One region of the Lachnoclostridium phytofermentans ISDg genome, then DNA from elsewhere that is predicted to be linked to it. Evidence: predicted binding sites of a transcription regulator. Region 1 holds the regulator's gene; the other holds the start of a gene.
The links. Region 1 encodes Rex, which represses fermentation and respiration genes when NADH is low (regulators of the CRP and FNR family bind a similar motif). Its sites were predicted from a motif close to ATTGTTAANTANTTAACAAT; they were not measured.

Region 1 (5,084 bases):
CTCCGTAAAGCCAAGACCTTTTAGTACACCAATTACTTCACTTTGGTAGGCATATCCATTCTTTAACTCAAAATCATGTGTTAGTCTTGAGTAGGAAGAAAGCATTCGTTCTAATTCTGCGCCAGTAGCTGATTTCATATCTATTTCAAGACGGCGAATTGTTTCTTCCATTTTAATTATATCTGATTTTATTGCTAAAACTTCTTCATAAATGGTACTATCTGTGGATAAGTCCTGATGTTGAGCAAGATATCCTACAGTTGCACCTTTAGCAAAGATAATCTCTCCTTCATCGGCAGTTAATTCACCCATGATGATTTTTATTAAGGTAGACTTTCCTGCACCATTAATTCCTACGATAGCTACTTTCTCACGCTCATTTACATGGAAAGCGACTTTATCGAGTATTGGAGTCGTTCCAAAGCTTTTACTAATATTCTTACATGCTAGTATCATGATGTTTCCTCACACTTCTGAAAGGAAGCTGTATAAGAGCTTCACAATAATATAACTTATCAGAAGTTTGCTTTATAAACTTCTGATAAAAGGTGCGCACTTTGCACCGTCAATCCGATTATTGGAACATGTTTTTGTTCCGATAATATAACTTATCAGAAGTTTGCTTTTTAAACTTCTGATAAAAGGTGCGCACTTTGCACCGCCAATCCGATTAATGAAAAAGTACGATTTCCGAACTTTTCCTTGTGAATAAAAAAGCAAAATGAAGTTTATAAGTATTTCATTTTGCATGATAAGAAGACAATATTTCTTCACACTTTCTTAACACCTGCAAATTCTATGAATAGAAGTGTATCGCAGGTGCATATTAACTGTAGAATATTCTAACATACGTAGTATCCTACGTCAAATCATTGACAGGTTATTCACAATTTACTATAATATTTATAATAAGAACACATCCTATCTGTGTATAGTCTGTTGTAATACCAGGGTTACAATCTTATAGATTTGGGGTATAAGAATAGGACAACCTGGAAGGAAAGATGGAGGGTTAGCATGTACGATAAAACAATTTCATCAGCAGTTATCAAGCGTCTTCCAAGATACTATCGTTATCTTGGAGAATTATTAGAGAATGATGTTGTGCGTATCTCTTCGAAAGAGTTAAGCGAAAAGATGAATGTTACAGCATCACAGATTCGTCAGGATCTAAATAACTTTGGCGGTTTTGGTCAACAAGGATATGGTTATAATGTAGAATATCTTTATACCGAGATTGGTAAAATACTTGGTCTGGATAAGAAATATAATGTTATTATTATTGGAGCAGGTAATTTAGGACAAGCGCTTGCAAATTATACAGATTTTGAGAGAAGAGGATTTTATATCTGTGGGATATTTGATGTTAATCCTAGATTGATAGGAATATCCATCCGTGGAATTGAAATCCGTTTAATTGATGAACTAGAAGAATTTATGAAAACAAATACTGTGAATATAGCAGCACTAACGATACCAAAAGCAAAAGCACCGCAGGTGGCGGCAGATTTAGTTAGCCTTGGTATTCATGCAATATGGAATTTTGCACCAACAGATCTAAATTTACCAAAAGATGTTATGGTTGAAAATGTTCACTTGGCAGAAAGCCTTATGAGACTGTCGTATAATTTAAAAGCGGCAGAAGAATCGGGGGAGAGTATTTGAGATTAGGAAAACGTTTTGGCGACAAGTCGGAACCAAAGACGAAATCTTTAAGCGATTTGGATGATTTAGATGAAGACTTCGATCTTGAGTTTGAGAATGTGAAAGTATCAAGTTATGTGGAACCTTCAAGGATGGAACCAAGAAAAATAAATCGGAGTAAAGTATTCTCTGAAATGAGTCTTCGTCAAATCTTTCGAAATCGAAAGATTCCAATAGTAACACTTGATGAACGCTTTATCAACTTATTCCCTGAGGAAAAGATGTCTGGAGTACAACGAAGGTTAAGGGATGAACTTGTCGAATTGATGAAGGATCAGAGCAGAGTCTTAGATGACATCAAAGGATTGAAACGATATAAGTCTCAACTGATGCAGGAAATAATGGATAACATGGAAGTTGATCATACACCGATTGGTAGGCTAAAAGAAAGAAAATTAGCTAAAAATCAAAAACTTATTGAAGATATCAATCAAAAGTTATTGATTGCAGAGGACAGTCTCGAAAAACTACCAGGTGAAATAGCTGCAAAAAATGAAGAATTGATGGTTGAGAGTTTACAGAGTTGCTATGGTAACATATTTGAAAAGAATTTAAGAAAAAAATCCTTAGAAGATGAAATCAGGGAAACTGAGGTAAAGCTGCGAAATTTAAAAAAGCAAAAACTTGAAATCGAGAAAGATTATCGTGGAACTTATACATATCTCTATGACATGCTAGGGACTGAGATGATGCGTAAGATTGACGAAGAACAAGATTTACTATAATGAATTAGAGTGGAGTTTCTTACCATGATTTTTGGAATTGGCACGGATATGATAGAAATTAACCGTGTAGTGAAAGCTTGCGAACGGAAAACATTTCTTACGAAGATTTATACGGAGCAGGAACAGAAGCTGCTTCTTTCGGATATACGAAAGGCAGCTTCGAATTTTGCTGTAAAAGAAGCAGTTGTAAAAATGTTTGGAACAGGTTTTCGTGCGATTGCACCAAATGAGATTGAAGTACTACGCGATAATCTTGGGAAACCTTATGTAAATTTATATGGAAATGCAGAAATTTTAGCGAAGGAACATAATGTCGAGAGGATTCATGTCTCTATAACAAATACGAAGGAATTAGTTAGTGCCTATGTAATAGGTGAGATTATCCGGGAGTAGGAGGCGGTTAGTTATGCGGTATGCACTAGATGCGGTGCAAATGAAAAACTTAGATAAGAAAACAATCGAGCAGATTGGAATTCCAGCAATGGTTCTCATGGAGCGTGCAGCACTTTATGTGGCGGAACAAGTCAGAGAACATGCAAAACCGACCGATAAGATCATCGCGGTTTGCGGAACCGGCAACAATGGCGGTGATGGGATTGCAGCTGCTCGCATTTTGCATTTATGGGGGTATCACGTAACCATCGGAATCATCGGTGAAATGGAAAAGTTTTCGAAAGAATGTAGAGAACAGTGGAAGATTGCGAAAAATTTAGGGTTATCCATCCGTACCGAATGGGAAATAACAGAATATAATATAGTAATTGACGGTATCTTTGGTATAGGCCTTGGCAAACCGGTGAGTGGTGAATATGCGAAGGTGATCCAAAGTATTAATCAAAGTGACTGTTATGTGGTTTCGATTGATATACCGTCTGGTATTAGTGCAAGTAATGGGCAAGTCTTTGGTTGTGCAGTAAAAGCAAACGAAACGGTTACTTTTGGTGAACAAAAACTTGGACTATTGCTTTACCCAGGGGCAACTTATGCTGGAAAGATTCATATCGCGGATATCGGATTTGCAAAGGAAAAACTGGACAGTCTTACCTACACTTACTACGAAACTACTGATTTAGATAAACTACCAATCAGAATGCCATATTCCAATAAAGGGAGCTATGGAAGAGTACTCGTGATTGCAGGAACAGAAAGCATGACTGGTGCAGCTTATTTTAGTGCGGCAGCAGCATATCGTATGGGAGCGGGTTTAGTAAAGATCCTTTCAGCGAAGAAGGCAATTCCTGTGCTTCAGGGAATGCTTCCGGAAGCTTTGTTTGCAGCCTATGATGAGGAGGATTATGAGGAACAGGTTAACAAAGCATTGGAGTTTGCAACTGTGATTGTTATAGGACCAGGTCTAGGGGTAGAGGCTATCGCTAAGAAATTATTGCTTAAAGTATGTAAAGAAGCGAAAGTGCCTCTTATTGTAGATGCAGATGGAATTAATTTACTGGCTATGTTGGCAGATGAAATGATACCTGATGTATTACAGCTAACAGACGAGGTTGAACGTTTGCATCAACGAATTTACTATATAAAGGAAATACTACCAGAAGGAACTATCTTGACACCTCATTTAAAGGAGCTTTCTAGGCTTACTTTATATCCACTTAATAAAATTCCTTGTAATTTAATTGACATAGCCAGCTATTGTACTTATAATAACTTAATGATTTATGTGTTAAAAGATAGCAGGACTATCGTTGCTTCGAAAGACTTGCGTTATATCAATGTATCCGGTACCCATGGAATGGCGACCGGAGGCAGCGGCGATGCACTCACGGGAATCATTGCTGGATTGATAGCAGGGGGACTTGAAGCAGGAAAGGCAGCAACACTAGGTGTGTATCTTCATGGACTGGCAGGAGAAGAAGCCGCCAAAGTAAAATCAACCTACTCTATGTTAGCTGGGGATATGATCGAAGCGTTGCCGGAGGTTTTAAGAAATCATGATTGAAGAAACGTATAATCAAAGATACTTGCGTGTAAGCGCTAATATTAATTTGGATGCTATTATTCATAATGTTGCGGAAGCTAGAAAGAACATAAAGAAAGAGACTGGGATTTTTGCTGTAATTAAGGCAGATGGTTATGGCCATGGAGCGGTTCCAATTGCAAGAGCTATTGATAATGACGTAGAAGCTTATGCAGTAGCGATTGTGGAAGAAGGAATAGAGCTTCGTGAGGCAGGTATAACAAAGCCTATCTTAATATTAGGATATACGGCTCCAGAACTTCTGACCGAAATAGTCCAATATGATTTGACTCAGACAGTTTTTCAACTGTCGATGGCAGAAAAATTGGATGAAATTGCAAGAACTCTTGGCAAGGTAGCCAAAATTCACATAAAGCTTGACACTGGTATGAGTAGAATAGGATACCAGCCGACAGCCGAAAGCATTGACGAAATTGTCAGGATGAAGAAACTTTCTAATTTAATGTTAGAGGGTATCTTTACTCATATGGCATGTGCGGATATGACAGATAAAACATCGGCAAAAAAACAATTTGAATTGTTTACAGCCTTTGTTAATCAGTTAGAAGAGCAAGGGGTTAAATTGCCTATACAACACATTTCTAATAGTGCTGGGACAATCGACCTTCCGGAAATGAATCTTAGTATGGTACGGTTTGGAATAAGTCTCTACGGATTATATC
Region 2 (5,084 bases), 1.3 Mb from region 1:
AGGAATACCGCCACCGATTTGTTCTACAACTTCGCGAAGTGTAGTACCCATTGGGATTTCTACAAGACCAGTGTTCTTGATCTTGCCACCAAGAGCGAATACTTTCGTACCCTTGCTCTTTTCAGTACCCATAGATGCAAACCATTCGGATCCATTTAGAATAATCTGTGGGATATTAGCATAAGTTTCTACGTTATTTAATATAGTTGGTTTCTGGAATAATCCTTTTTGTGCTGGGAATGGAGGACGTGGACGAGGTTCACCACGGTTACCTTCAATAGAGGTCATAAGAGCTGTCTCTTCTCCACAAACGAAAGCACCAGCACCTAAACGAAGACCTACATCAAAGGAGAAATCGGTTCCGAATATATTATTCCCAAGAAGTCCATATTCTCTCGCCTGTTTGATTGCAATTTCAAGACGAGCAACAGCGATTGGGTATTCTGCACGAACGTAAATATATCCTTGGGTTGCTCCTATTGCATATCCTGCAATAGCCATGGCTTCTAATACAACGTGAGGGTCACCTTCTAATACAGAACGATCCATGAATGCACCTGGGTCACCTTCATCGGCATTACAGCAAACATATTTTTGATCAGCGTCATTTCCTTTTGCAAGTTTCCACTTTAAACCGGTTGGGAATCCGCCGCCTCCACGGCCACGTAACCCGCTGTCTAGGAGGACTTGTATTACATCGTCTGGGGTCATCTCAGTAAGAACCTTACCAAGTGCTTCGTACCCCCTTGTTCCTATGTATTCATCAATATTCTCTGGGTTAATTACACCACAATTACGAAGTGCTATTCTGTGCTGTTTTTTATAAAAATCCGTTTCGTTTAATGATTTGATACCATCTTCAGTAACAGTCTCATTATAGAGAAGGCGTTTCACAATTCTACCTTTTAATAAGTGCTCCGTTACGATTTCCGGGATGTCGTCAACATTTACCATAGAGTAAAATGTGCCTTCTGGATAAATTAACATAATAGGTCCCAAAGCACAAAGTCCGTGGCATCCTGTCTGAACGACAGCAACCTCTTCTTTTAGTCCGGCTTTTTCGATTTCAGTCTGTAACGCATTTAGAATCTGCTGACTTCCGGAGGAAGTACAACCAGTTCCGCCACAAACTAAGATGTGTGAACGATACATATTAGGTCCTCCTCGCTATTTAATATAATTTTGAATCGTATATTCCTTGACAATTTGTCCACGTACTAAGTGCTTTTCTACTACTTCAAGCGCTTTTTCTGCTGTCATCTTTACATAAGTTACTTTTTCTTTATCGGCTTCCGTAATCTCTACAATTGGTTCAAACTGACACAAACCGATACATCCTGTTTGTGTAACCACAATATTTGAAAGGCCTTTTTCTTGAACTGCGGTTGAAAGAGCATTAAGAACAGGTCTTGCTCCACTTGCGATACCGCAGGTAGCCATACCTACAACGACACGGATATTTGCTTCGGCTTCGTTACGAAGGCCAATTTGATTCTGCATCTTCTCCCGTATTGCTTTTAATTCTTCAAGAGATTTCATAATTCCTCCATTTCTGCGCATATTCTTTGCGCATATAATTACCAAATTCAAACGGATTATCTTAGAGAATGATTCCTTGGTCGACTTCTTGCTTATTTTCGCTTAAAAACTCTCGTATATAATTAGAAACATCAGGAGAATTAAGCGGTATTCCGTCAAGTATCATTCGAATTTCTCTGGTATCTAGGGTGAAACTTTTGTCATCTACGGTATATGTATATAAGAAATCTATCCGGTTATTCAATGTTATCAGCGTATGCATCGTGCTTGTCATGTCTCCAAGCGGCATCCGATCAATATGAGAGAGAATAAAACTTGCTGTAACCATGGTACCTTCCCCAACAACAGAATCTATGGAAAAGTTACCACCAGTGGAAGTCGCCGCATATTGAAAAAACGGTATTCCAAGCCCGACCTTACGGGTAGTTCGTGTTGTGAAAAAAGGGTCTAAGACATGGGTTACCTGCTCTTTTGTCATGCCACAGCCATTATCTTTAATTACTATAGTCATAGTATCCTTTTTTCTATCTGCAGTTACAGTTATAATAATGAGTGTTGCGTCTGCACGTATGGAATTTTGAGCCACATCTAATACGTTCAGAGAGATTTCCGGCATCATACTTGATTTCCTCTATTTCATATTCTATAAACAATGCGATTTTGAAGTTGAAAGGTACTAATAGGAATTAGCTTATGCGTATTTAGCAAGAATACCATCCAAGTCATCTACGGAAAGTCTTCCGTATACATCATCGTTAACGGTAAGAACAGGAGCTAAACCACAGGCACCAATACAACGGCAAGCTTCTAAAGAGAACTTACCGTCAGGGGTACATTCGCCGCTAGCAATACCAAGCTTCTCCATGAGTTTATTATAGATGTCACCAGAGCCTTTTACATAACAGGCGGTTCCAAGACATACGGAAATTTTGAATTTCCCTTTTGGTAAAAGAGAGAATTGAGAATAAAATGTTACTACTCCATAAATCTTTTCCAAAGGAATATCTAATGTGTTAGAAATAATGGTTTGAACTTCAATCGGAAGGTAACCATAGATTTCCTGTGCCTTCTGAAGTATTGGCATTAAGGCACCTTTGTCACTTTTAAGCTCTTCTATAACACTTATAAGTTCTGCCTCTTGCTCTTTTGTTCCAGCAAAAGGAACGGTTGATTTCTGTGAGCTCATGATAAAACCTCCTTGATAGTTTTTTAACAATCTTTTCGATGACATGTTGTCGAAAAACAATAGTATTATAGCATGGTATTAGTGAAAAATCCACAATGATATAAATTTAACAAATAGTAATCTTTAATTTTAGTATAACCAAATACACTATATACAATTGTATATGCAATAAAATACATGAAACATATTAAGCACATTAAATATTGAATTATTTATATGAAATATACAATAATACATAGAAAGTGGTTAATAAAATAACATATAGATTAAAATAATTATCCAGCTGGAGTTGAAAAGAACATTTGGTAATGTTATACTGATAAATAAGTAAAAATGTATAAAATTTATACAATATTGACAGTTTTATTGAAAAAAGGAAAGCCATAAAGATAAATAGAGTAAAAGAAGATGAGGAGGCATTCGCACATGACTGTAAGAGATGTGAAAGAAATACTTGGAGCACAGGTAATTAGCGGAGAAGAATTTTTAAATCGTGAGGCACAAACTGGTTGTGGATCCGATATGATGAGTGATGTACTTGCATTTGTCGAAGAACAATGCGTATTGTTAACCGGGTTGTGCAATTTACAGGTAATTCGCACAGCGGAGATGATGGATGTCGTATGTATCGTTTTTGTTCGAGGAAAAAGACCAGATGAAGCTATGATTGAGCTTGCAAATGAAAGAGAAATACCGTTATTATGTACCGGACATCGTATGTTTACAGCATGTGGTTTATTATATCAAAATGGTCTGCGAGGAGGTACCTCAAATTGAGCCAATCAATCACACTAACTTATACGATACCTGGTGATGATTTTACTAGAGCGGGGGAAGCATCTAGTGATGTTAAAAAGAAATTAAAGCAGATGGGAGCAAATCCGGAGGCTATAAGAAAGGTTGCCATCTCTATGTATGAGGGCGAGATAAACATGGTGATTCATGCTCATGGAGGAGATATCACGGTACATATCTCTTCTACAGAAATCATAATGATATTAAAAGATGAGGGACCAGGAATTGTAGATGTAGAACTTGCCATGCAGGCTGGATATTCCACTGCACCCGATAATGTTAGGGCACTGGGATTTGGGGCTGGCATGGGCCTTCCAAATATGAAAAAATACTCAGATGAAATGAGTATAAATACCATATTGGGAGAGGGGACTACTGTATCGTTGAAGGTTTATATGTAATTATGTTAGTATAAAGGAATGATGGATATATTAGAGTTGATGTATTAAGATATAGTGCATAAAGAATCAGCATAGCTTCCTATATGTTTTTTGTGTCTTGGAATGAAATATATACTAAGAGATATGCTAGGAGAGGGGGATGACGATGGGGAAGTTTCATACCGCGGTACGATTAGATGAAAACCTTTGTAAGGGCTGTATCAATTGCATTAAGCGTTGCCCTACCGAGGCAATAAGAGTTCGTAATCAAAAGGCGGTAATCACAAAGGAATTTTGTATCGACTGTGGTGAGTGTATTAGAATATGTCCTCATCATGCCAAGAATGCGACGTATGATAGTATGGATATGATTAAGCAATTCGAATATACCGTTGCCTTACCAGCACCTTCTTTGTATGCACAGATGAATAATTTAGATGATATTAATATTGTTTTAAATGCCTTAAAGTTAATGGGATTCTCTGATGTTTTTGAAGTAAGCGGTGCTGCTGAAATTGTATCTGCAGCAACTAGAATGTACATAGAAGAACATAAGGAGAAGTGGCCTGTTATTAGTACGGCATGCCCTGTGGTAACTAGATTGATTCGTGTCCGTTTTCCAAGCTTATTGGAGCATCTGCTTCCGTTAAAGGCGCCAGTTGATATTGCTGCGGAATTAGCTAGAAAAATAGCCATGGAAAAGACGGGACTTCCAAGTGAGAAAATAGGTATCTTTTTCATTTCACCATGCCCAGCGAAGGTTACAGCGGCAAAAAATCCGTTGGGATATGAAAAAAGTGAGGTGGATGGGGTACTTGCAATTAAGGATGTCTATCCTCAGTTAATTAGCTGTATGAAAACTGTAGCAGAAAGAGAAGAGTTAGAAGACCTTGCAATCGCAGGTAAAATAGGAATCAGCTGGGGTTCTAGTGGCGGTGAGGCAAGTGGACTTCTAACAGATAGTTACCTTGCAGCAGATGGAATTGAAAATATCATTCGAGTACTTGAGGATATGGAGGATCAGAAGTTTACGAATCTTGAGTTTATTGAACTGAATGCTTGTAATGGAGGCTGCGTTGGAGGGGTACTTACTGTTGAAAATCCATATGTTGCAAAAGTAAAACTAAAGAGACTTCGTAAATATATGCCTGTTGCAAGAACACATATTCCACTTGAAAGTATTG

Region 2: the regulator Rex is predicted to act here: its motif matches at 2,968-2,987, upstream of CPHY_RS19670 (DRTGG domain-containing protein).

What each region holds. Positions count from the first base shown of each region.
Region 1 covers NC_010001.1:1,152,254-1,157,337, forward strand. Annotated here, with positions in the region: gene abc-f (ribosomal protection-like ABC-F family protein) at 1-456, opposite strand, end outside; gene CPHY_RS04805 (redox-sensing transcriptional repressor Rex) at 1,018-1,665, shown strand; gene CPHY_RS04810 (hypothetical protein) at 1,662-2,429, shown strand; gene acpS (holo-ACP synthase) at 2,454-2,822, shown strand; gene CPHY_RS04820 (bifunctional ADP-dependent NAD(P)H-hydrate dehydratase/NAD(P)H-hydrate epimerase) at 2,836-4,383, shown strand; gene alr (alanine racemase) at 4,376-5,084, shown strand, end outside.
Region 2 covers NC_010001.1:4,652,679-4,657,762, reverse strand. Annotated here, with positions in the region: gene CPHY_RS19690 (NADH-quinone oxidoreductase subunit NuoF) at 1-1,152, opposite strand, end outside; gene CPHY_RS19685 ((2Fe-2S) ferredoxin domain-containing protein) at 1,168-1,539, opposite strand; gene CPHY_RS19680 (ATP-binding protein) at 1,601-2,158, opposite strand; gene CPHY_RS19675 (NADH-quinone oxidoreductase subunit NuoE family protein) at 2,231-2,725, opposite strand; gene CPHY_RS19670 (DRTGG domain-containing protein) at 3,152-3,502, shown strand; gene CPHY_RS19665 (ATP-binding protein) at 3,499-3,921, shown strand; gene CPHY_RS19660 ([Fe-Fe] hydrogenase large subunit C-terminal domain-containing protein) at 4,067-5,084, shown strand, end outside.